Regions from separate parts of the Arthrobacter sp. MMS24-S77 genome, predicted to be linked through region 3. Evidence: riboswitches for the same ligand, from Rfam matches in the RefSeq annotation. Region 3 holds a riboswitch; each other region holds the start of a gene.
The links. A riboswitch is a leader RNA that binds a small molecule or an ion and turns the genes downstream of it on or off. The one in region 3 is predicted to bind thiamine pyrophosphate.

Region 1 (7,601 bases), 380 kb from region 3:
ATGCCTTCATAGCGGCCGCAGGCGAAAACGAGCTGTTCTTCTTCGGCGAGTTCGTAGGCGAGGGCTTGGTTGAAGCGCTCCCCCGCCGGCGACGGGACAATCAGGACCGGCTTCTTCCTCGGTCCGTCCGATGAATTCCCAGTTGCCGCACTCCCGGCTTCGGCACTCGCTGCAGAGGCAATGGACTCCAAGGCTTGGGCCCAAGGCTCGGGCTTCATGACCATTCCCGCCCCGCCACCGTACGGAGTGTCGTCCACGGTGCGGTGCTTGTCCGTGGTGAAGGCCCGCAGGTCATGGACATTCAACTCCAGGAGCCCATCCTGACGAGCCTTGCCTATGAGGGAAAGTTCGAGGGGCGCCAGGTACTCCGGAAAGATGCTGACGACGTCGATGCGCATCTAGGCATCGTCCTTGCCGTCGGTGTCCTCGGCATCGGTGTCCTCTTCCGCGTCCTCGGCGGATGAGTCTGTGTTCAGCTCGAAGAGGCCCGGCGGAGGAGTGAGCAGCACGTAGCCGTCCTCGACGTTGACCTCGGGCACGATCTCCTCGACGAAGGGCACCAGGATTTCCTTGCCATCCGCGTCTTCAATGACCAGCAGATCTTGGACGGGCATGGTGTTGAGTGCGGTCACCTTGCCCACGGCCTGCGAGCCAACGCGGACCTCAAGGCCAACGAGCTCGTGCTCGTACCAGCCCTCGTCGTCGTCCTCGTCCAGTTCTTCTGTCTCGATGAAGAGCTTGGCGCCGCGGATTTCCTCGGCTTGGTTGCGCGTGGAGATCTCTTCGAATCCGAGGAGCAGGATGTCTTTGTTCCACCGCGCGCTGTTGATGGTCAAAGGACCAGCCTTTGCCGGCTCCACCACGAATTCGGTCCCGGGGACAAAACGATCGCCGGGCGCGTCAGTGAGCACCTGTACTGTGACTTCGCCGCGGATTCCGTGGGGCTTGCCGATTCGGGCAACCTGAAGCTGCATGGGATTCCTCTGATTTCTTCGCTGGGCCGGATTCGGGACCAATGCTGGGTTTGGTCGTAAAACAATCCGGCCCCTCCACCATAATCTGGTGAAGGGGCCGGATCTAAGACAAGTATTGCTGAGCGCGTTACCGGCGACGGTCGGTGTCGACGACGTCGACCCTGACCTGTTCGCCGCCCGCCAATGCCGCAATCACCGTGCGCAACGCGCGTGCGGTACGGCCTTGGCGTCCGATTACCCGTCCGAGGTCGTCCTGGTGAACGCGTACCTCGAGGGATTCCCCGCGGCGGTTGTTCTTGGCACTGACCTTGACGTCCTCAGGGCTGTCAACGATCCCACGGACCAGGTGCTCGAGCGCTTCTGCCAGCAATTTACTCAGCCTCGGTGGTCTCTGCTTCAGCGTCAGCGGGAGCTTCAGTTGCTTCCGGCTGCTTGGCCTTCTTGGTGATGGCTTCCGGGATGATGACGGAAGCCTTCTCCGGAGCAACGAAAGCAGGCTTGGCGACCTTGGTCTTCAGCGTGCCTTCCTGGCCCGGGAGACCCTTGAACTTCTGCCAGTCACCGGTGATCTTGAGGATCGCAGCAACCTGCTCGGTCGGCTGGGCGCCGACGGACAGCCAGTACTGTGCACGCTCGGAGGCAACCTCGATGTACGAGGGCTCTTCGGTGGGGTGGTACTTGCCGATCTCTTCGATCGCACGGCCATCGCGCTTGGAGCGGGAGTCCATGACGACGATGCGGTAGTACGGTGCGCGCATCTTACCGAAGCGCTTAAGGCGAATCTTTACGGCCACTTTTGTGGTCACTCCTGTTTCTGAAACGGGGTTGAGCCCGTCGTTCTGCACCCGTGGGGCGGGCCATACTTGAGGGTTCGAAGGACAAGATGCACACACGGAGAGAGGGGCCGCGCGGATCGAGTACCTGTCCATTGTGCCAGATGGCAGACGGTATTTCGAACTACGGGCCCGTGTGGCGGGTTTACTGCGGGATTACTGCTCCGCTGACCAGACGTAAAGACCAGCGCGCTCGGCCTTTTCGACGTCGCTCGCGAGGGCCGCCAACTGCTGGACATAGAGGCGGGACTGCTGGGCATCGAAAGGCATATCTTCTTGGGCTGCCCAGCGCTCGGCGACGTCTTCGAGGACGCTGCCTTCACCCTCGGTCTCGTAGCTGAGAAGTTCGGACAGGGCACGCACCATGGCTTCAGGAACGCCCAGCAAGGCGTCGCTGGTGACATCCACCAGGGCCAACTCGTAGTCGGCGCCGGCCGCGTGCACGGCAGTGCCTGCCAGGTCGCCGAGCTGTTCTACTTCGAAATCGCTGATTCCCGGGATCCGTACAGCAGCGCCGGAAACGTCGCTGCCCTTCTCCAGGGCAGCGGCCCTCTTGAGTGCTTCATCGTGGGTGGCAACAAAGATTTCAGCAAAGCCCATGGAAACTACCCTCATTCATTCGTGCCGACGGAGCTGCGGCGTGGCCGAAAATATGCGCCACGCCGTGTACTCCACCCTAGCGGACAGCGACCCGCAACCGGTTCCGCCACGGGTCCTCGAAGCGCAACTCCAGCCCGGTGTGGTGGGACGCAATACCGGCAACCTTGAGGCGGTCGGCGAGCGCGCCGACGTCGTCCCCCGACGGCACTTCAATCACCACTTCACCCAGACCCAGCGTGTCCTTGCGCGGCCCGGCGCCACGGCTATTCCAGACATTCATGGCCATGTGGTGGTGGTACCCGCCCGCGGAGACGAACAATGCCTGCCCATGCCAGCCGGCGGTCTTCTCGAAGCCAAGCGTGTCAACGTAGAAATCGTAGGCGGTCTGCACGTCTCCCACCTGGAGGTGGACGTGCCCGACGCCGGCGCCCGCCTCATGCTGGCCGGTCACCGCTGCGTCGCTCAGGTACTGCTGGAGGTAGCGCTGCGGCGGGAGGGGCAGGCTGTCCATGACAACCGAACTGCCGTTCCATTCCCAGCCTTCGCGGGGCTTGTCATAGTAGAGCTCGATGCCGTTGCCCTCGGGATCCGTGAAGTAGAAGGCCTCGCTGACCAGGTGGTCGGCACTGCCGACGAAGGCGTGGGGCTCGTACTGCGCGGCAGAGGCAACGGTGGCGGCTAGTGCGGGCTGGTCTTCGAAGAGCAACGCTGTGTGGAAGAGTCCAGCTTCTCCGCGGCCCGGGACCTGGAGTCCGGAGGCCGGGGCCAAGTGCACCAGGGGCTTGCCGAGCCGGCCGAAGTAGAGTCCGCCATCCTGTTCGGCGACGACGTCCAGCCCGAGGGCCCGCTGGTAGTAGTCGCTCATGAGCAACATGTCCCCCACTTTGAGCATGACGGTACCCATGGTGAGTTCGGCAGGAAGGAGATCCTGGCTGGATGTGATGGTCATGTGAAACTCCCGGCTTTTGTGGCGCCGCCCTTCGGCAACCTCTATCTATCTAAATTACTTGAAGCTTCAATTTATTCCTAATGCTCGCCGCTTCCCGAAACTTGCCCCTCAGCACGATGGCCTTCGGTTTCAGCACGACGTCCAGGGACACCCGGGGATCCTTCTCGTACAGGACGACGTCGGCGCTGGCACCTTCGTTGATCCCCTCCGCACCAAGCCATTCCCGGGCGGACCAGCAGGCGGCATCGAGGGCGGCGGCCGCAGGCAGTCCCGCGTGGTGCAGCTCCAGGATTTCCTCGCCGATACGGCCATGCTTGATGACGCTGCCGGCGTCGGTCCCGGCATACAGCCGCACCCCGGCGTCGAAGGCCTCGCGGACCCGCTCGTACCGGCGCTCCCAGAGCCTTGTCATGTGGGCGGCGTAGCGCGGGAACTTCGCTTCAGCCTGTTTGGCGATGTCCGGGAAGGTGGCAATGTTGATGAGTGTCGGCACGATCGGCACGCCCTGATCCAGCAGTCTCGGAATGTGGTGCGGCAACAAACCGGTGGCGTGCTCGATGCAGTCGATCCCGGCGTCGAGCATGTCGTCAATGGTTTCCTCGGCGAAGCAATGAGCCGTCACCCGGGCCCCCTCGTCGTGTGCGGCCGCGACGGCGTCTTTGACGATGGCGGCCGGAAAGGACGGACCCAAGTCTCCGGAGGAGCGGTCGATCCAGTCTCCTACGATCTTGACCCAACCGTCTCCGAACCGGGCCTGCTTGCGTACCGCTTCCACCAGACCCTCCGGCTCAACTTCCTCGGCCAGCCCACGGATGTACCGGCGCTGCCTGGCGATGTGCCGGCCCGCGCGGATGATCCTCGGCGTATCCGCCTGGTTCTGAAGCCAGCGGGTATCACTTGCGGAACCGGCGTCGCGGATCAAAAGCGTTCCTGCATTCCGGTCCGCCGTCGCCTGGCGGCGAGCGGTCTCCTCGTCGACCGCCCCGCCCTTCCCCAAACCAACATGACAGTGCGCGTCGACAAGGCCGGGCAACACCCACCCGTCCAGGACGACGTCGGACTTCGCAAGGGGTCGGACAAAGGTCAGCCGGCCGTCGACGGACCAGAGCCCGCGCCGCTCATCTTTCGGCCCTGTGAGGACAGTGCCGCTGAACTCGATGATTTCTGCCATGATTCCACCTTAAACTCCGACACCGTTCCCGGCCCGGTCACATCTGTCCTGGGTCACATCTGTCTTGGGCACCAACGGCTGTGGTAGCTTCGTCTACGACCACACGGGGGCCCTTGCAAGGGCTGAGATCGGGCTGACGCAGCCTGCGACCGTTGAACCTGTCCGGGTAATGCCGGCGAAGGAAGTGAGTAATCCTTTGAGCACCAAAGAAACACAGCTAAGCCCTATCCACAACGGATCAACGCAGGAAGTGACCCAGTCCCTCAAGTCGCATTCCCTCGCGTTCCTGGAGGATACCGAGACGGGAATCCGGGTCCCGGTGACGGAAATCGCCTTGGAACCATCCCCGAACGGGGAGGCCAACGCACCCTTCCAGGTGTACCGCACCGCAGGGCCCGGGAGCGATCCGGTGGTCGGCCTTGAGCCGTTCCGCAGCGAGTGGATCGAGGCCCGCGGCGATACCGAGGCTTACAGCGGCCGTGAGCGGAACCTGCTCGACGACGGCAAGTCGGCCGTGCGCCGCGGCGCCGCCTCCGCGGAGTGGAAGGGCGCACAGCCGGTGCCCCGCCGCGCCGTCGAAGGCAAGACTGTCACCCAGATGCACTATGCCAAGCAGGGCATTGTGACGCCCGAGATGCAGTTCGTCGCGCTTCGCGAGAACTGCGATGTTGAACTGGTCCGCAGCGAAGTCGCCGCCGGCCGGGCGATCATTCCCAACAACATCAACCACCCGGAATCCGAACCGATGATCATCGGCAAGGCCTTCCTCGTGAAGATCAACGCCAACATCGGCAACTCGGCCGTGACCAGTTCCATTGCCGAGGAAGTGGACAAGCTGCAGTGGGCCACGCAGTGGGGCGCAGACACGGTCATGGACCTGTCCACGGGTGACGACATCCACACCACTCGTGAATGGATCATCCGCAACTCCCCCGTCCCGATCGGCACCGTACCGATCTACCAGGCCTTGGAGAAGGTCAACGGCGAAGCCAACAAGCTCACCTGGGAAATCTTCCGCGACACCGTCATTGAACAATGCGAGCAGGGCGTGGACTACATGACCATCCACGCCGGCGTGTTGCTGCGGTACGTGCCGCTGACCGCCAACCGCGTGACCGGCATTGTTTCCCGCGGCGGCTCCATCATGGCGGGCTGGTGCCTGGCCCACCACGAGGAAAACTTCCTCTACACCCACTTCGACGAACTCTGCGAAATCTTCGCCAAGTACGACGTCGCTTTCTCTCTCGGCGATGGACTGCGCCCAGGCGCGACGGCGGACGCGAACGACGCCGCGCAGTTCGCCGAGCTGGACACTTTGGCCGAGCTGACAATGCGGGCGTGGGAGTTTGACGTCCAGGTCATGGTCGAGGGGCCGGGCCACATTCCGTTCCACTTGGTGCGGGAAAACGTCGAACGCCAGCAGGAGCTGTGCAAGGGCGCTCCGTTCTACACCTTGGGCCCTCTGGTCACCGATGTGGCCCCGGGCTACGACCACATCACCTCAGCGATCGGCGCCACGGAGATTGCCCGCTACGGAACCGCCATGCTTTGCTACGTCACGCCCAAGGAGCACCTGGGACTGCCGAACAAGGATGACGTCAAAACCGGTGTGATTACCTACAAGATCGCTGCCCATGCCGCCGACCTCGCCAAGGGACACCCCGGCGCCCACGAACGCGACGATGCCCTGTCCAAGGCCCGCTTTGAGTTCCGCTGGCGTGACCAGTTCGCTCTGTCGTTGGATCCAGTCACGGCGGAAGCGTTCCATGACGAGACGCTCCCGGCCGAACCAGCCAAGACGGCACATTTCTGCTCCATGTGCGGACCGAAATTCTGCTCCATGCGCATCAGCCAGGACATCCGCGATGAGTACGGTTCAGCGGATTCCCAAGCGGCCATCGCAGAAATGTACAGCGGCATGCGCGAAAAGAGCGAGGAGTTCCTGGCATCCGGTGGCAAGGTCTACTTGCCCGAGCTCGAAGTTCCCGCAGGAAGGGGAACGAAGTCAGGAAGCTTGAACTGATCAGGAAGCTTGGACTGATCAGGAAGCTTGGACTGATCCGGCGCGGCTGACGTCCGCGATGAAGGAGCGGATCATCCGGTCTCCTTCGACTGAATCATGAGGCCGGTGTCCTCCTGCCGCAACGCGGTGGAGGGCACCGGTTTCCTGCAGGTAGCCGGCGATCTCTTCGTAAAGCGGTTCCCAGCCACCGGTCAAGACAAGCGTGGGGACTCCCGGCACAATGTGCAGGGGCGCTTCCCACGGTGGCGCCTGCAGCCGCAGGCGCCGAGCGGTACGCCGGGCCTCCGGGGTGCTGAGGACTGCGGCCTCCGAGGAAAACGCCCGGCGGACGAATTCCCGTTGGTAATCGTCATCGCTGAGTTCGTGCCGGATCGCGAACAAGGGCTCCATGAGTGCCCGGTAGGCCGCGGTGGCGGGTAATTCAGCCGTCAAGGAAAGGCACGCCGGTTCAACCAGGACGAGGGAACGGACCAGGTCCGGCCTCTCCACCGCAGCCAGCATGGCGGAGACCGCGCCTTGAGAGTGCGCCACAACATGGCCACCACGGGCCGGGCCGGAAGATGACGCGGTCTCCCGCGCTCCCAGGCACTCCAGCACGATGTCCACGTCGGCGGCGACATCGGATTCCAAAGGCTCGGCCTGCGCATCAAAGCCGTGGCGTTTCAGGAAGAGCGCGTCGTAGTCCAGAGCCATGCCGTGTTGCTTCGGCCAAGCGGCAGCGCCGAACGTGCCTGCTCCATGGACAAACACAACGCGCTGCTTTTGCATTCATCCAGCCTATGGCACGGGGCCGACAACCCAACTAGCTAGCAGTAGTTGTCGTTTTGAGCCTTCAAAACGACACTTACTGCTAGTTAGTTGGGTGGGACACCTGCTAGTTGGTTGGGTGGGACGGCTACTTGCCGAGGAACTTGTCGAAGCCCTTGGGCAGGTTCAGTTGGGAGGGGTCGAAGTCGCCGCCGGGCTGGCCGAACGCCGCACCGGTGGGGACGGCTTTCGCCCGCTTGTTCTCGGCGTCGCGCAGTTCCTGGGCCGCCTTGGCGGGGTTTCC
Region 2 (7,601 bases), 470 kb from region 3:
GAGCACTTCGTGTCCAAGACGCAGCAGGATTCCCTGATCGGGAACGTCTACCTGGGCAAGGTCCAGAACGTGCTCCCGTCGATGGAAGCCGCATTCGTCGATATCGGACGTGGCCGCAACGCCGTGCTGTACGCCGGTGAAGTCAACTGGGATGCCGTCACCCTGGAAGGCAAGCCGCGTCGCATTGAAAACGCCCTGAAGTCCGGCGACTCCGTGCTGGTACAGGTCACCAAGGACCCTGTGGGCCACAAGGGTGCGCGCCTGACGAGCCAGATTTCGCTTCCGGGCCGCTACCTCGTGTACGTGCCCGGTGGTTCCATGACCGGTATCTCCCGCAAACTGCCCGACGTCGAGCGCAACCGCCTGAAGCGGATCTTGAAGGATCGCCTCCCGGACAACGCGGGCGTCATCGTCCGGACCGCAGCCGAGGGTGCTTCCGAGGAAGAGCTGACGCACGATATCAACCGCCTGCGTGCCCAGTGGGAAGGCATCGAAAGCCAGTCCACCTCCACCAAGATTCTCGCGCCCGAATTGTTGTACGGCGAACCGGACCTCACCATCAAGGTTGTCCGTGACGTCTTCAACGAGGACTTCTCCAAGCTCATCGTCTCCGGTGATGAAGCTTGGGACACTATCGAGGCCTACGTGACCTACGTGGCTCCGGATCTGGTGGGCCGCCTCGAAAAGTGGACCTCAGATCAGGACATCTTCTCGGCATGGCGCGTGGACGAACAGATCCACAAGGCATTGGAGCGCAAGGTCTTCCTGCCCTCCGGCGGTTCCCTCGTCATCGACCGCACCGAGGCCATGACGGTTGTCGACGTCAACACAGGCAAGTTCACCGGCAGCGGTGGCAACCTTGAGGAAACCGTCACCAAGAACAACCTTGAAGCCGCCGAAGAAGTGGTCCGTCAACTGCGCTTGCGCGATATCGGCGGAATCATCGTCATCGACTTCATCGACATGGTCCTGGAATCCAACCGTGACCTCGTGTTGCGCCGCCTGGTCGAGTGCCTCGGCCGGGACCGCACCAAGCACCAGGTTGCCGAAGTGACCTCGCTTGGCCTGGTCCAGATGACCCGCAAGCGCATGGGCACTGGCCTGCTTGAGGTGTTCGGCGAGCAGTGTGAAACGTGTGCAGGACGGGGAATCGTCACCCACGACGAGCCGGTGGAGCACCGTCGCGCCAACGTAGTGGCCGCCGAGCACCACCACCCGCGTACCGAATCGCAGCCCGCCGCCCGCACGGAGCAGCGCAAGCGCCGCCGCGGCAGGGGCACAGGGCAGGGGACCACTGAGCTCCCGATGAGCCCTCCGGCCCCGGTCCACGTCGAAACGGCGGATCCCAATCGCCAGGCAGCCACCCGCGCTGCCCTCGCCACCATCGCTGCTGCGGCCCACGCCGCCCACCTGCACGACGACGAGTTGCACCACGCCGCGGAATCGCTGGCTGGTGCGCACGTAGCGGAAGCAACCCCGGTTCAGGCCCCTGCGGCCCCAATCCAGGCTCCTGCCGCTGCGTCAAGCGCCGAGGAACGCTCGAAGCCGGTGCTGCGGTTTGGCGGTGAGGAGGTCGCGTTGCCCTTCGTTCACCACGAAGAGCCGGCCAACGGGGCGCCTGCCATGAGCCTGGATCTGTTGGCACAAGCGTTTGCGGGCCTTGGTGAGGCTCCTGACATCGAAGCGAAGGCAGCCGTAGCCGAGGAAGCGCCCGCAGGGGCCTCCGCGGCCGGTCCAGCCGGGGAATCCCTGGAGTCTGGATCCCGTGGACGCCGGGGGCGCCGCAACCGTAGTGCCAGCAGGCCGCAGGGTGCCGCCAACGCCACCAACGTGGAGCACCACGAGGTCGCTGCGTCCGCTTCAGGTGGCGCCGCACACGAGGCCAAGGCGCCTGCCGCGGCTCCGGCCAAACCGGCTGCGGCAGCTGAGCCGATCATCCTCGGTGTCGGCGTGCCCAAGTCCGAGCTCTAAAGCAGTACCTGTCCGAAGCCCCGGCCGTTTCCGCTCCTGTGGAAGCTGCCGGGGCTTCCGCGTTGTCGGCGATTTCAGCGGGCGCCGCGTGATCCGGGTTAAGCTAGGGGACTGACACGGGGTGCCGCGCACCAAGCCGGCTGAGACCAGACCCGTTGAACCTGTCCGGTTAGCACCGGCGAAGGGATGTCTCGCATGACTGTTTCAGCGCATTCAGCCGTCTATCCGCTCAAGGCCGCCCGGCGCACCGTTCCCAGGGTCCTGAGCATTGCCGGTTCCGATCCATCGGGTGGTGCCGGGATCCAAGCCGACCTCAAGAGCATCGCAGCCAATGGGGGCTATGGCATGGCGGTCATCACGGCGCTCACGGTGCAGAATACGCAGGGAGTCAAGGGCGTTCATGTGCCTCCCGTAGAGTTCCTGCGCCAGCAGTTGGACGCCATCAGCGATGACATCACGGTGGACGCCGTCAAAATCGGCATGCTCGGTGACGCAGCGGTCATCGACGAGGTCCGCCGCTGGCTCGGCGAGGTTCGCCCCGCCGTCGTGGTTTTGGATCCGGTGATGATCGCCACCAGCGGCGACCGGCTCCTGGCAGAGTCTGCAGAAACCGCGCTGCGGGAACTCCTGCCCCTTGCTGACCTGGTGACCCCCAACCTTCCCGAATTGGCAATGCTGCTTGGCGAACCCGAGGCCACGGACTGGTCATCGGCGCTGGAGCAGGGCAAGCGTTTGGCGGCCGCCTGCGGAAACACCGTTTTGGTGAAGGGCGGTCATCTGGAGGGAGCCGACTGCCCGGACGCCCTCGTCAACACCGGGGGACTCCTGAGCCAGGACGTCGTCGAGTTCGCCGGCCAGCGAGTGGAGACCCGGAACAGCCATGGCACTGGGTGTTCCCTGTCCTCGGCGATGGCGACGGCCAAGGCGCGGCTTGGCGACTGGGAGTCGGCACTGCGCGTTGTCAAGCTTTGGCTCCAGGAGGCGCTGACCCAGTCCGAGGTATTGGAAGTGGGGAAAGGCAGCGGCCCGATCCATCACTTCCACGCGCACCAGCACGCCCTCCAGCCGGGTGCTTTCGCGGCCCGGATGTGGGACGCCGCGAACTCGGAACTCGAAGCGATCTATGGTCTGGACTTCATCCAAGACTTGCAATCCGGTGGGCTCAGCGAATCGCAGTTCAGCTATTACTTATCGCAGGATGCCATCTATCTCAACGGCTATTCGAGGGTCCTGGCGCGGGCAAGCGCCCTCGCCCCAAGCGAAACCGAACAGCTGTTCTGGGCCCGCGGCTCGCAGATGTGCCTCGAAGTCGAGTCTGAGCTGCACCGGAATTGGCTCAGCGGACGCCAGGTAAGCGGAGAGCTGGGCCCAGTCACCAAGGCCTACGTGGACCACTTGCTGGCGGCATCTGCCTCGGGCAGTTATGCCGTGCTGCTGGCTGCCGTGCTGCCCTGCTACTGGTTGTACGCCGAGGTGGGACAGCAGCTCCACCTTGGCTACATACAGGGGGGCGCGTCGGACGAGCACCCTTATGCGGACTGGCTGCGCACCTATGCGGACGAGGCGTTCGCCGAGGCAACCCGCACAGCGATCGACATCACAGATGCTGCTGCGCAGGCCGCATCGCCCGCGGAGCGCGTGGCAATGATGGAGGCGTTTTCCCAATCCTGCCGCTACGAAACCGCGTTCTTCGATGCTCCAAGGCTGCATGGCTGAGGCCGTTTCGGCGGGCGCTGCAGCGTGTCGGGCCGGCGATCCGTACTTTTCCCGGCCGGCAGGGTAAGGTGGACGGGCACGGTACCGGATGGCGGCATAGCCAGTCTGTGGCAGTCATCACGTGGCAGCCTCCGGACCTTGGCCTCATTTGCAGCCGAAGGCGAAACTAGCGTAATCTAGATCTTCGGTGCTTACGCCAACACTTGGGTTATGCCCCTAGAGACCTTTCACGTGGAACTAATTTTCGCGTGGAACTGTTTGAGGGATAACTCATGGATTCCGTAACGGAATCCACGGCGTTGAGGCACAGCGTGAACCAGGCCCGTTTTCGGTTCGGGGTTCCGCACGCAAATTTAGTAATAAACGTCGAGAGAAGTGAGTGCCCAAGTGGTGTACGCGATTGTCCGCGCAGGCGGCCGCCAAGAAAAGGTTTCCGTTGGAGACTACGTAACCCTGAACCGCGTCCCCGGTGGAGCCGGCAGCACCCTTGAGCTGCCCGCACTGCTCCTGGTGGACGGTGACAAGGTCACGTCCGCCGCTGCGGATCTGGCCAAGGTCAAGGTTACGGCTGAGATCCTCGAAGACCTCCGTGGTCCGAAGATCGTCATCCAGAAGTTCAAGAACAAGACCGGCTACAAGAAGCGCCAGGGTCACCGTCAAGAACTGACCAAGATCAAGATCACCGGTATCAAGTAACCACTGGTTGCTTTTCAGGTTTTCAACAGATTCCCCAGAATTTAAAGGCAGGCATTTCAAATGGCACATAAAAAAGGCGCGAGCTCCACTCGCAACGGTCGTGACTCCAACGCCCAGTACCTCGGCGTAAAGCGCTTCGGTGGCCAGGTCGTTTCCGCAGGCGAGATCATCGTCCGCCAGCGTGGCACCCACTTCCACCCGGGCGCCGGTGTCGGCCGCGGTGGCGACGACACCCTGTTCGCCCTGCAGGCAGGTGCGGTTGAGTTCGGTACTCGCCGTGGCCGTCGCGTAGTGAACATCGTTGCTGCTGCAGCTGCAGAGTAATAACACGTTCTGAATGGGTGGAGCGGGCCGTATGGCCCGCTCCACCTGTCTTTTAACCGCACTAGAATTTACTAGGGCGCGCGTCGGCACATCAGCCGGCATCAGGTATTGCAAGCAGTAATTCCACAAAGAGGAGAAACACGTGGCGACCTTCGTAGACCGGGTAGTACTTCACGTATCCGGCGGAACAGGCGGCCACGGCTGTGTCTCTGTTAAGCGCGAGAAGTTCAAGCCCCTCGGCGGACCCGACGGCGGCAACGGCGGCAACGGCGGCGACGTCATCCTGCGGGTTGACTCCCAGACCACCACGCTGCTTGATTACCACCACGCACCCCACCGCCACGCGACCAACGGTGGCCCGGGCATGGGTGATTGGCGCGGCGGCAAGAACGGTGAAACCCTGGTGCTTCCCGTCCCGGACGGCACTGTGGTCAAGACCAAGGACGGCGTGGTCCTGGCTGACCTCGTAGGTGAAGGCACTGAGTTCATCGCAGCGGCTGGCGGCCAAGGCGGCCTTGGCAATGCCTCACTTTCTTCGCAGAAGCGCCGCGCGCCCGGTTTCGCCCTCCTGGGCATTGAAGGCGACTCCAGCGACATCGTCCTGGAACTGAAGTCCATTGCTGATATCGCGCTGGTTGGCTTCCCTTCCGCGGGCAAGTCCAGCCTCATCGCGGCGATGTCTGCGGCGCGTCCCAAGATCGCCGACTACCCGTTCACCACCCTGATCCCCAACCTTGGCGTTGTCCAGGCCGGTGACGTCCGGTTCACCATTGCCGATGTTCCCGGGCTGATTGAAGGCGCGAGCGAGGGCAAGGGCCTGGGCCACAACTTCCTTCGCCACGTAGAACGTTGCGCCGCGCTGGTGCATGTCCTGGACTGCGGAACCTTGGAATCGGACAGGGACCCCCTCTCGGATCTCGCGATCATCGAGCAGGAGCTGGATAAGTACGCGGTGGACATGAGCTACGCCGGCGTGGACGGCGAAGTGGTTCCCCTGAACGAGCGCCCCAAGCTCGTCGTGCTGAACAAAGTGGACTTGCCTGATGGGCGGGACATGGCCGAGTTTGTCCGTCCGGAGCTGGAGGGGCGCGGCTACCGCGTTTTCGAAGTCTCTGCCACGAGCCATGAGGGCCTGCGCCAACTGAGTTTCGCGATGGGCGAGATCGTCATGGCCGCCCGCAAGGCAATTGCCATCGCGCCTCCCAAGGTTGCGGCGCCTGTGCTCCGCCCCCGGGCCGTCAACGAAACCGGCTTCAAGATCCGCCGCGAGGAAAAGAACCTCGAACCACTCTTCCGCGTGCTGGGGAGAAGCCGGTCCGCTGGGTCAAGCAGACCGACTTCACCAACGAAGAAGCCATTGGATATCTTGCCGATCGCCTGGCCAAGCTCGGCATCGAAAACGAGTTGTTCAAGATGGGTGCCGTTCCGGGTGACACCGTGGTGATCGGCGAAGAGGACGGCGTTGTCTTCGACTGGGAGCCCACCATGATGGCCGGTGCGGAACTCCTTGCGACGCCTCGAGGCACCGACATCCGCGTTGCCGACATCGGCGACCGCCCCACCCGTTCCCAGAAGCGAGACGAGCAGATCGAGCGCCGCGAAGCAAAGGCTGCTGCGCGCGCTGAGCTCGAAGCCGAGCGCAAGGCGGGCATCTGGACTGAGTCCGTCAGCCGCCGTCGTGCACCCCAGCCCCTGAAGGAAAGCGGCCTGGAAGCCGAAAATGACGACTAGTACGGCCCGCTTCCCCGACGTGACTGAAGCCGCCGACGCCGCCGAGCGCCAGGCCTTGGCTGGCGCCAAGCGGATCGTGGTGAAGGTGGGTTCCTCCTCGCTGACCAGCATCAAGGGCGGCATCTCGGAGAAAGCGCTGACGGCCCTCGTCCACGCATTGGCCGAGAAGCGCAACTCCGGGACGGAGATCATCCTGGTCTCTTCCGGGGCCATCGCGGCAGGTCTCGCGCCGCTTGGCCTCGCCAAGCGTCCCAAGGACCTCGCCACGCAGCAGGCCGCGGCCAGCGTGGGGCAAGGGCTGTTGATGGCGCGTTACTCGCAGGCTTTTGCCGCGCACGGAGTCACTGTCAGCCAGGTGCTGCTGACTGCCGATGACCTGATGCGGCGCACGCAGCACAGCAATGCATACCGGGCTCTGGACCGCCTGCTGAACCTCGGCGTCGTGCCTGTTGTCAACGAAAACGACACCGTTGCCACGCATGAAATCCGTTTTGGTGACAACGACCGGCTCGCCGCTTTGGTGGCGCACCTGGTCCGGGCCGACGCGCTGGTCCTGCTTTCCGACGTCGACGCCCTCTACGACGGTCCGCCGTCGCTGGGTGCCAAGCGCATTCCACTCGTCACCGGTCCGCAGGACCTCGTCGGGGTGACTATCGGCAAGGCCGGCAAAGCGGGCGTCGGCACCGGTGGCATGACCACCAAGGTGGAAGCTGCTTCCATCGCGGCCGGCTCCGGCATCCACGCCCTTGTGACGTCCACGGCCAATGCCGCCGCCGCCCTCGCTGGCGAGGACGTGGGTACGTGGTTTGCCATCAACGGCAACCGCAAGCCCGTCCGCCTCTTGTGGTTGGCCCACCTCGCATCCGTTCGCGGCCGTTTGGTGCTCGACGACGGCGCCGTCAAAGCCGTGCGCGACCGTCACACTTCGCTGCTGCCCGCAGGAATATCGTCGGTGCAGGGAGACTTCGAGCCGGGCGATCCCGTGGAGATGGTTTCCGCCGAGGGCACCGTCATTGCCAGGGGGCTGGTCAACTACTCCGCCGAAGAGCTTCCCCGCATGCTCGGGCGCTCCACCAAGGAGCTCGCCAAGAACCTTGGCCGCGGATATGACCGCGTAATTGTTCATGTTGACGACCTCGTACTGGTCCAGCCGTCCCGCTCCA
Region 3 (7,601 bases):
CGAATACTGGTGGGTGGTGCTGTACCTCGCCATTGTGAATGCCATCCTGGCGATTCCGTACTACATCGGGGTGGGTAGCTACGCTGCCTCCGTCAGTACGGCCACCACACTGGAAGCCCAGCAGGCTGCCGCCGCGAGTTTTCCCGCCGGTGCCTTGATCTTCGGCATTTTGTGGTTCATCTGGAGCCTTGCGAACCTCGTGCCCAGCCTGGCGCTCTCGGTTCGCCGCCTCCACGACACCGGGCGGAGCGGCTGGTTCATCCTGCTCGGTCTCATTCCGTTTGCAGGTCCGATCATCCTCATCGTCTTCTACGCCACCGAGTCGAAGCCGGAAGGCGCGATCTACGGCGCGTAAGCCCCGTTGGCCTGAAGCCGGAGATCGAAAGCTGCCACAGCGAAGGCGGCCGTTGCCCAGGTGCCGCAGCACCCGGCAGCGGCCGCCGTCGTAGTTCTTACTGAGTCTCGCTAAGCCGCCGCGGCATCGAGGGCGGCGAGGAGCGCCTGGGCAGCGGCCGTCGGATCCTCTGCCTCAGTGATGGCCCGCACCACCACGATGCGGCTGGCGCCGGCTCGCACCACTTCCTCAACGTTGCTGAGGTCGACGCCTCCGATCGCAAACCAAGGGAGCACAACGCCGCCCACCGTCTCTTCGTCCGCCTTCTTCACGGCGTCGGCAGCGTACTTCACCAGATCGAGCCCGACGGCGGAACGCCCCGGCTTGGTGGGCGTTGCCCACACCGGTCCGACACAGAAGTAGTCCAGGCCGCTGCGGCCAGGCGAAGCAGCGATGGCTGCGTCAATCTGTTCGGGCGTATGCGTCGAGAGGCCGATGATGGTGGGGTCGTGGAGCAGCTTCCGGGCCGAGCGCAGCGGGATGTCCTTCTGGCCGATATGGAACACCGGAGCGCCGGAGAGGGATGCGACATCTGCGCGGTCGTTGACGGCCCAGAGTCGGCCGCGACGGTGCGCCACGGAATGCAGAATCTCCAGGAGTTCCAGTTCCTCGGCCGCTTCAATGGTCTTGTCCCGCAGCTGGATGATGTCCACGCCGCCCTCGAACGCGGCATCGACAAACTGCTCAAAATCGCCCTGCTGCTTGCGGGCGTCGGTGCATAGGTACAGGCGGGCGGTGGTGTGGACATCGTGCTGGGTCATGGAAACAGAGTAGTTCCTCTAAACTGGGCTGGTACCGCGGGAGCCGCGGCGGCAGTCACAATCGCCGCGCGGCTGAGAGGGCTTCAGCGCCGACCGCTTGACCTGATCCGGCTAGTACCGGCGTAGGGAAGGACTCCATGGACGAAGTAGACACCCAGCTCGAACCCCTGCGCGCAGATGTTGCCGTCATCGGAGGCGGTGTCATCGGCCTCGGCATCGCGTGGGAAGCCCGCAGATCCGGCCGCTCGGTGGTCCTCATCGACCCCGCACCGGCCAGCGGCGCCACCTTCGCGGCCGCGGGCATGCTGGCCCCCGTCAGCGAACTGCACTACCAGGAGCAGGACCTCCTGGAACTCATGCTCGAATCGTCGGCGCTGTGGCCGGACTTCGAACACAATGTGACCGGCTCAAGTTCCGGACGCTCCTCGGGTTACCGCACGACGCCGACCCTCGCCGTCGGCGCGGACGCTGCGGACCGCCGGGCGCTCGCCGACCTCCGGGACGTCCAGCTGGCCAACGGTTTGGTGGTGGAATCCGTCCCGCTTCGCGAAGCACGGGAACGTGAGCCGCTGTTGAGCCCGCAGATTTCCTGTGCCTTCCACATCCCCGGCGACCACCAAGTGGATCCACGAAAACTTGCGGCCGCGATTGTTGGTGCACTGGGAGACCACAAGCCCGGTGACTCCAGTTGGGTTTCGGGAGCCGAGGACGGTGTTGCGGTCCGCAATAGGGCGGCGAGCCTTCTATGGGAGGACGGGCGCGTCGTCGGGGCTGAACTCGAATCGGGCATGAGGGTGCTCGCCACGGAGACAGTGGTTGCCAACGGGCTGCACGCCGCCCATTTGAAGGGGCTGCCGGATGGCTTGTCCCTTCCGCTTCGCCCCGTGTACGGCGACATTCTGCGGTTGCGCGTTCCGGAACACCTTCGGCCCCTGGTCACCGCAACGGTCCGGGGGATGGTCCGGGGAGTACCGGTGTACATCGTCCCCAGGGAGGACGGGACCGTGGTGATCGGCGCGACGCAACGCGAGGACGCCTTGTCGGCTTCGGGTGGATCGGCCAATCCGGTGTCAGCCGGTGGGGTATACCAATTGCTCCGCGACGCCCAGGTACTGGTCCCGGCAGTAGCGGAATTGGAGCTGCTGGAAGCCACTGCCCGTGCCCGTCCCGGCACTCCGGACAACGCGCCCCTGCTGGGCCGGGTGAAAGGTCCTGAAAGGATCGCATCCGGTTCCGGCCCCGAAGGAAGCGACGGCGTCGATGTGCCTGGCCTCATCGTGGCCAGCGGCTTTTTCCGGCACGGAGTGCTCCTGACTCCGGCAGCCGCGAAAATCTGCGTCGGACTCATGAACAATGCCGCCGATCCGCGCTGGAACAAGTTCCGCCCGGACCGCTTCTCCAAACCACTTACAACTGCACGCCCACTCTGAAAAGCAGGCGTCGCGACAAACGGCTCGTAGGCTGCCACTCACATCCCCTTCCGAAGGACCACGCATGAACATCACATTGAACGGCGCCGACCACACGCTGAGCGACGACGCCTCCGTGACTACGCTCGTCAGCCACATCACCGGACGCGCTATCGACGCCAGCGGCCAGGCGGCCGATGGACGCAAGATCGGGGTCGCCGTCGCCCGCAATTCCGAAGTGGTGCCGCGCAGCCAGTGGGCTGCCACCGCGCTCGCAGAAGGCGACGAACTCGAAATCGTTACCGCAGTACAGGGAGGCTGAACCATGACCGCAGCAAGCATTCAAACAGCAAGCACCCAAACCGACGACTTGGTGATCGACGGTGTTGAGTTCAGCTCGCGCCTCATCATGGGAACCGGCGGGGCGCCGAGCCTGGACGGACTGGGGGCGGCGCTGCTGGCCTCCGGTACCGAACTCACCACCGTTGCCATGCGGAGGTACTCACCGACGGAAACAGGCTCCCTGTTCCAGTTGCTCGTGGACCACGGCATCCGCGTCCTGCCCAACACCGCCGGCTGTTTTACCGCCAAGGACGCTGTCATGACAGCCGAGCTTGCCCGTGAGGCACTGGAAACGGATTGGGTGAAGCTCGAGGTCATCGCCGACGAACACACGCTCCTGCCGGACGCCGTGGAACTCGTGGATGCCACCGAAAAACTCGTCGACCGCGGCTTCAAGGTCTTCGCCTACACCAACGACGACCCCGTGCTGGCGCTTCGGCTCGAAAACCTCGGGGCTACCGCGGTGATGCCTTTGGGCGCGCCTATCGGCACCGGTTTGGGCATCCTGAATCCCCACAACATCGAGCTGATTGTGTCGCGCGCTTCGGTGCCGGTAGTGCTCGACGCCGGCATCGGGACTGCGTCCGACGCCGCCTTGGCCATGGAGCTCGGGTGCGACGCCGTATTGCTGGCCACCGCCGTGACCCGGGCCCAGAACCCCGTACAAATGGGCGAGGCCTTCAAACACGCTGTCATCGCCGGTAGGCTGGCGAAGCAGGCGGGCCGCATCCCGCGCCGGGAACACGCTCTGGCGTCCTCGGCCATGGAAGGCCGGGCCGAGTTCCTCTAGCGGGCTTCTGCCGGCCACAGGGGCATACCGCGAAAAGATTCCACCGCAGTGAAGGAGTCCCCATGGCCGGCAAGGATGACATTCTCACCAGGCCCGCGATCGACGACGCCATGGCGGAGCTGCCGGACTGGCGGTACCGCCTGGGCGGTCTCGTCTCCGTCTACAAATGCCCGACGTCGGCCGCGGCACTCGAGCTGATTGCCGCCGTCGGGCGCATCGCCGAGCAGCAGAACCACCACCCGGACCTGGACTGGCGGTACAACCGGGTGTTCGTCCGGTACTCCTCCCACGACGCCGGGAGCGAGGTAACGCAGCGCGACATCAGGGCGGCCACGAACGTCAGCCAGCAAGCCAGGGAGGCCGGTGCCGTGGCCGAGCCGGGACTCTACCGCACTGTTGAAGTTGGAATCGACACCCCTGATCCGGAAATGATCTCGGAGGTCTGGCGAGTAGCGCTTGGCTACCGCAAGGGCCGCTTTGGAGACCTCGAGGATCCCTATGGCCGTGGGCCTAACGTGTGGTTCCAGGAAACCCAAACGCCCAACCCGAACCGGCTCCACCTGGACGTGCACCGGAGCCAGGCCGAATCGGGGCCCGCCCTGGAGAAGACCGCCGCTACCGGGGCGTTAATGGACCATGACCACGCACCCAAATGGGTGGTGGTCACGGATTCACAGGGAAACAGGCTGTGCCTCTGCACCGAAGCGGGTCACGAGCCGGATCTGTAGCTCCGCCCCCGGCCTCTGGAGGACGCCCAAATGTGTCCGTGACAAGCGAACGAGCCGGCGACGCGGAAATGCCCTGGCGAGGCCGGATTTCCGGCCTCGACAGGGCATTTGCGCGTCGCGGGGAATCAACCGCAGCAGCGCTGGGGACCTACAGGACGCGGCTGAGGAACTCCTTGGTGCGGGCGTGCTGGGGGTTGGCGATGATCTCGCGGGGGTCGCCGGTTTCGACCACGACGCCTCCGTCCATGAAGGTCAGGGTGTCGCCGACTTCGCGGGCGAAGCCGATTTCGTGGGTGACCACGATCATGGTCATGCCGGACTTGGCGAGGTCCTTCATGACGTTGAGCACGTCGCCGACGAGTTCGGGGTCCAGGGCGGAGGTGGGCTCGTCGAAGAGCATCAGCTCCGGTTCCATGGCCAGGGCCCGGGCGATCGCGACGCGCTGCTGCTGGCCGCCGGAGAGCTGGGCGGGGTAGTGGTTGGCGCGGTCGGCCAGGCCGACCCGGTCCAGCAGTTCCAGGGCCTGCTTCTTGACGTCGCCCTTGTTCTTGCCCTTGACCTGCACGGGTGCTTCCATGACGTTGTACAGGGCGGTCTTGTGCGGGAAGAGGTTGAAGCGTTGGAAGACCATGCCGATTTCCCGGCGCTGCGCGGCGATTTCCCTGACCTTCAGGTCGTGGAGGCGGCCGTTGACTTCGCGGTAGCCGATCAGCTGCTCGCCCACGGAGATGCGTCCGGCGCTGATGGTTTCGAGCAGGTTGATGCAGCGGAGCATGGTGGACTTGCCGGAGCCGGAGGGGCCGATGACGACGGAGACCTCGCCCTGGTTGACGGTCAGGTCGATGCCGCGCAGCACGTGGTGCGGGCCGAAGTATTTGTGGAGGCCTTCGATCCTTACCAGCGGTGTCTGGGTGGTGGTCGTCATTTTGCCTCCTCCTCGGGGAAGTCCATCTTCAGGGACGGTTCTGCTTCGGCGCTCGGTGCCACTGCCGCGGCAGCCTTGGCGGCTGCGGGGTTGATGACGGCCGGGGCGAGGTTGGTGTCCACGCCCTTGCCGTAGTAGGCCTCGATGTAGTGCTGGCCGACCATGAGCAGGCTGGTGATGACCAGGTACCAGATGGCTGCCACGATCAGCAGCGGCACCGGCAGGTAGATCCGGTTGGCCAGGGCGTTGGTCGCGAACGTCAGGTCCAGGGTGAACGGGACGGCCAGGACCAGGGAGGTGGTCTTGAGCATGCCGATGGTCTCGTTGCCGGTGGGAGGGACGATGATGCGCATGGCCTGGGGCAGGATGATGCGCCACATGATCTTGCCCTTGCCCATGCCCAGGGCTTCGGCGGCTTCGGTCTGGCCCTTGTCCACGGACTTCAGCCCGGCCCGGAAGATCTCGGCCAGGTAGGCCGATTCGTTCAGGCCCAGGCCCAGGATGGCCGCGACCAGGGCCGTGATGACGGTGCTCGTGTCCACGCTGAACAGTTCCGGGCCGAAGGGCACCCCTGCACTGATTTTGGGGTAGAGGACGGCGATCAGGCCCCAGAAGACCAACTGGGTGTAGACCGGGGTGCCGCGGAAGAACCAGACCCACACCCAGGAGGTGTAGCGCAGGACCGGGTTGTCGGACTGGCGCATCACGGCCAGCAGGATGGCCAGGACGATCGCGATGACCATCGACGCCACGGTCAGCAGCAGCGTCCAGCCGACGCCCTGGACGACCTTCACGTCCAGGATGTAGGTGCCCACCACGTCCCAACGGAAGTTGTGGTTCGTGATCACGCTCTGCACCATCAGCGCCAGCACGCCAACGATGACGATGGCGCTGATCCAGCGCCCCGGATGCCTGACCGGCACCGCATCGTTCAGCAGGGGCGCGGCGTTGGATTTCCTGCCGGGCGTGCCCTCGGGAGCGCGGACTTTTTCGTCGAGCTGACTCAACTGGACACAGCCGGGTTGAGTTCGGACTTGGTGATAGCGCCGTCCGTGTTGTTCCACGATTTGAGGATGCTGGCGTAGCTTCCATCGGCGATGAGATTGTTCATCACCTTGGTGATGAGCTCGGCCAGCGCAGCGTCGTTCTTCGCCACCGTGATGCCTTGCGGCGCAGCGTCGTAGACCTTTCCGAGGGGCTGCAGTTGGTCCCCGGTCTGAGAAAGGGCATAACCGATGATCGGGGAATCGGCGCTCATGACGTCCACCCCGCCGTTGACGAGCCGGGTGGTGACGTCGGCCTGGTTCTTCAACGTGACAACGTTGATGGCAGGCTTCCCGGCATCGGTGCATGCCTTTGAGCGTCCGGAGACGTCCGGATTCTCTTCAATAGTGCCGGTCTGCACGCCAACGGTCTTGCCGCACAAGTCATCCAGGCTGATGTTCTTCGGGTTGCCCTTCTGCACGGCCCACAGGACTCCGGCATTGAAATAGGTAACCATGTTCACGGCTTTCAGGCGCTCCTGATCAACGGTAAACGAGGATATGCCCAGGTCAAATTTTGGGCCTAGTGACGGCAGGATGCTTGAGAACTCGGCTGTCTGCACCTGGACCTTCAGACCCAGCTTTGCGCCGATCGCCTTGGCAATGTCGACGTCATACCCCAAGGCTGTCTGGCCGTCGGTTCCGAGGAACTCCGCAGGCGCGTACGTCGTGTCCGACCCAACGGTCAGCGTGCCCTTGGACTTGATGGCCGCGGGCACCAATGCCGCCAGGGTGTCATCCTTGGTGATGGTGGCGGGGTCAAAGCTCGCATGCGCGCTGCCAGAAGGCGAGGCGGCACTCGACGGGCCGGCCTCTGAGGCGTTGGTGCAGGCAGTGAGAGCCAGCAGGGCTACGAGTCCCAGGGCGGCAAATGTGAGCGGTTGTCGGTGAGAGAGCGGCATAGTCGAGGCTCCTTGGATTTGAATGGCTGATCGGAAGGTTGACCGATGGTGAAATGGGAGAAAGTGCATTGACGGACTCTGGGGAACTTATTGCGTGGTGACCCGCAGATTTCCCTATTGATGGGCGAGGTCCTCGAGGACTGCCATCGCAGCGTTGTGGCCGCCGAGGCCACTCACTCCGCCGCCACGCCTGGCACCGGCGCCACAGAGAAGAATGCGCGGGTTGCCGGTATTGACCCCCCACCGTTCGGCCGCAGTGTTTCGGGGCGCGTCGTCCTCCAGGAACGGCCACTGCAGGGGCCCGTGG

Region 1: linked by a shared signal. The riboswitch ahead of thiC (phosphomethylpyrimidine synthase ThiC) and the one ahead of thiO (glycine oxidase ThiO) in region 3 are both predicted to bind thiamine pyrophosphate.
Region 2: linked by a shared signal. The riboswitch ahead of thiD (bifunctional hydroxymethylpyrimidine kinase/phosphomethylpyrimidine kinase) and the one ahead of thiO (glycine oxidase ThiO) in region 3 are both predicted to bind thiamine pyrophosphate.

What each region holds. Positions count from the first base shown of each region.
Region 1 covers NZ_JBTZRN010000001.1:2,880,743-2,888,343, forward strand. The annotation lists gene trmD (tRNA (guanosine(37)-N1)-methyltransferase TrmD) at 1-398, opposite strand, end outside; gene rimM (ribosome maturation factor RimM) at 399-974, opposite strand; gene ACX5I4_RS13165 (RNA-binding protein) at 1,102-1,344, opposite strand; gene rpsP (30S ribosomal protein S16) at 1,346-1,768, opposite strand; gene ACX5I4_RS13175 (hypothetical protein) at 1,964-2,407, opposite strand; gene ACX5I4_RS13180 (VOC family protein) at 2,484-3,356, opposite strand; gene ACX5I4_RS13185 (amidohydrolase family protein) at 3,406-4,527, opposite strand; TPP riboswitch at 4,621-4,728, shown strand; gene thiC (phosphomethylpyrimidine synthase ThiC) at 4,724-6,550, shown strand; gene ACX5I4_RS13195 (alpha/beta fold hydrolase) at 6,569-7,318, opposite strand; gene ffh (signal recognition particle protein) at 7,446-7,601, opposite strand, start outside.
Region 2 covers NZ_JBTZRN010000001.1:2,790,709-2,798,309, reverse strand. The annotation lists gene ACX5I4_RS12750 (Rne/Rng family ribonuclease) at 1-1,971, shown strand, start outside; TPP riboswitch at 2,079-2,175, shown strand; gene thiD (bifunctional hydroxymethylpyrimidine kinase/phosphomethylpyrimidine kinase) at 2,167-3,687, shown strand; gene rplU (50S ribosomal protein L21) at 4,075-4,383, shown strand; gene rpmA (50S ribosomal protein L27) at 4,444-4,707, shown strand; partial or broken gene obgE (GTPase ObgE) at 4,850-6,438, shown strand; gene proB (glutamate 5-kinase) at 6,428-7,601, shown strand, end outside.
Region 3 covers NZ_JBTZRN010000001.1:3,265,224-3,272,824, reverse strand. The annotation lists gene ACX5I4_RS14920 (DUF805 domain-containing protein) at 1-355, shown strand, start outside; gene thiE (thiamine phosphate synthase) at 466-1,155, opposite strand; TPP riboswitch at 1,182-1,301, shown strand; gene thiO (glycine oxidase ThiO) at 1,293-2,585, shown strand; gene thiS (sulfur carrier protein ThiS) at 2,650-2,886, shown strand; gene ACX5I4_RS14900 (thiazole synthase) at 2,890-3,696, shown strand; gene ACX5I4_RS14895 (4a-hydroxytetrahydrobiopterin dehydratase) at 3,759-4,424, shown strand; gene ACX5I4_RS14890 (amino acid ABC transporter ATP-binding protein) at 4,573-5,349, opposite strand; gene ACX5I4_RS14885 (amino acid ABC transporter permease) at 5,346-6,287, opposite strand; gene ACX5I4_RS14880 (ABC transporter substrate-binding protein) at 6,353-7,294, opposite strand; partial or broken gene ACX5I4_RS14875 (phytoene desaturase family protein) at 7,409-7,601, opposite strand, start outside.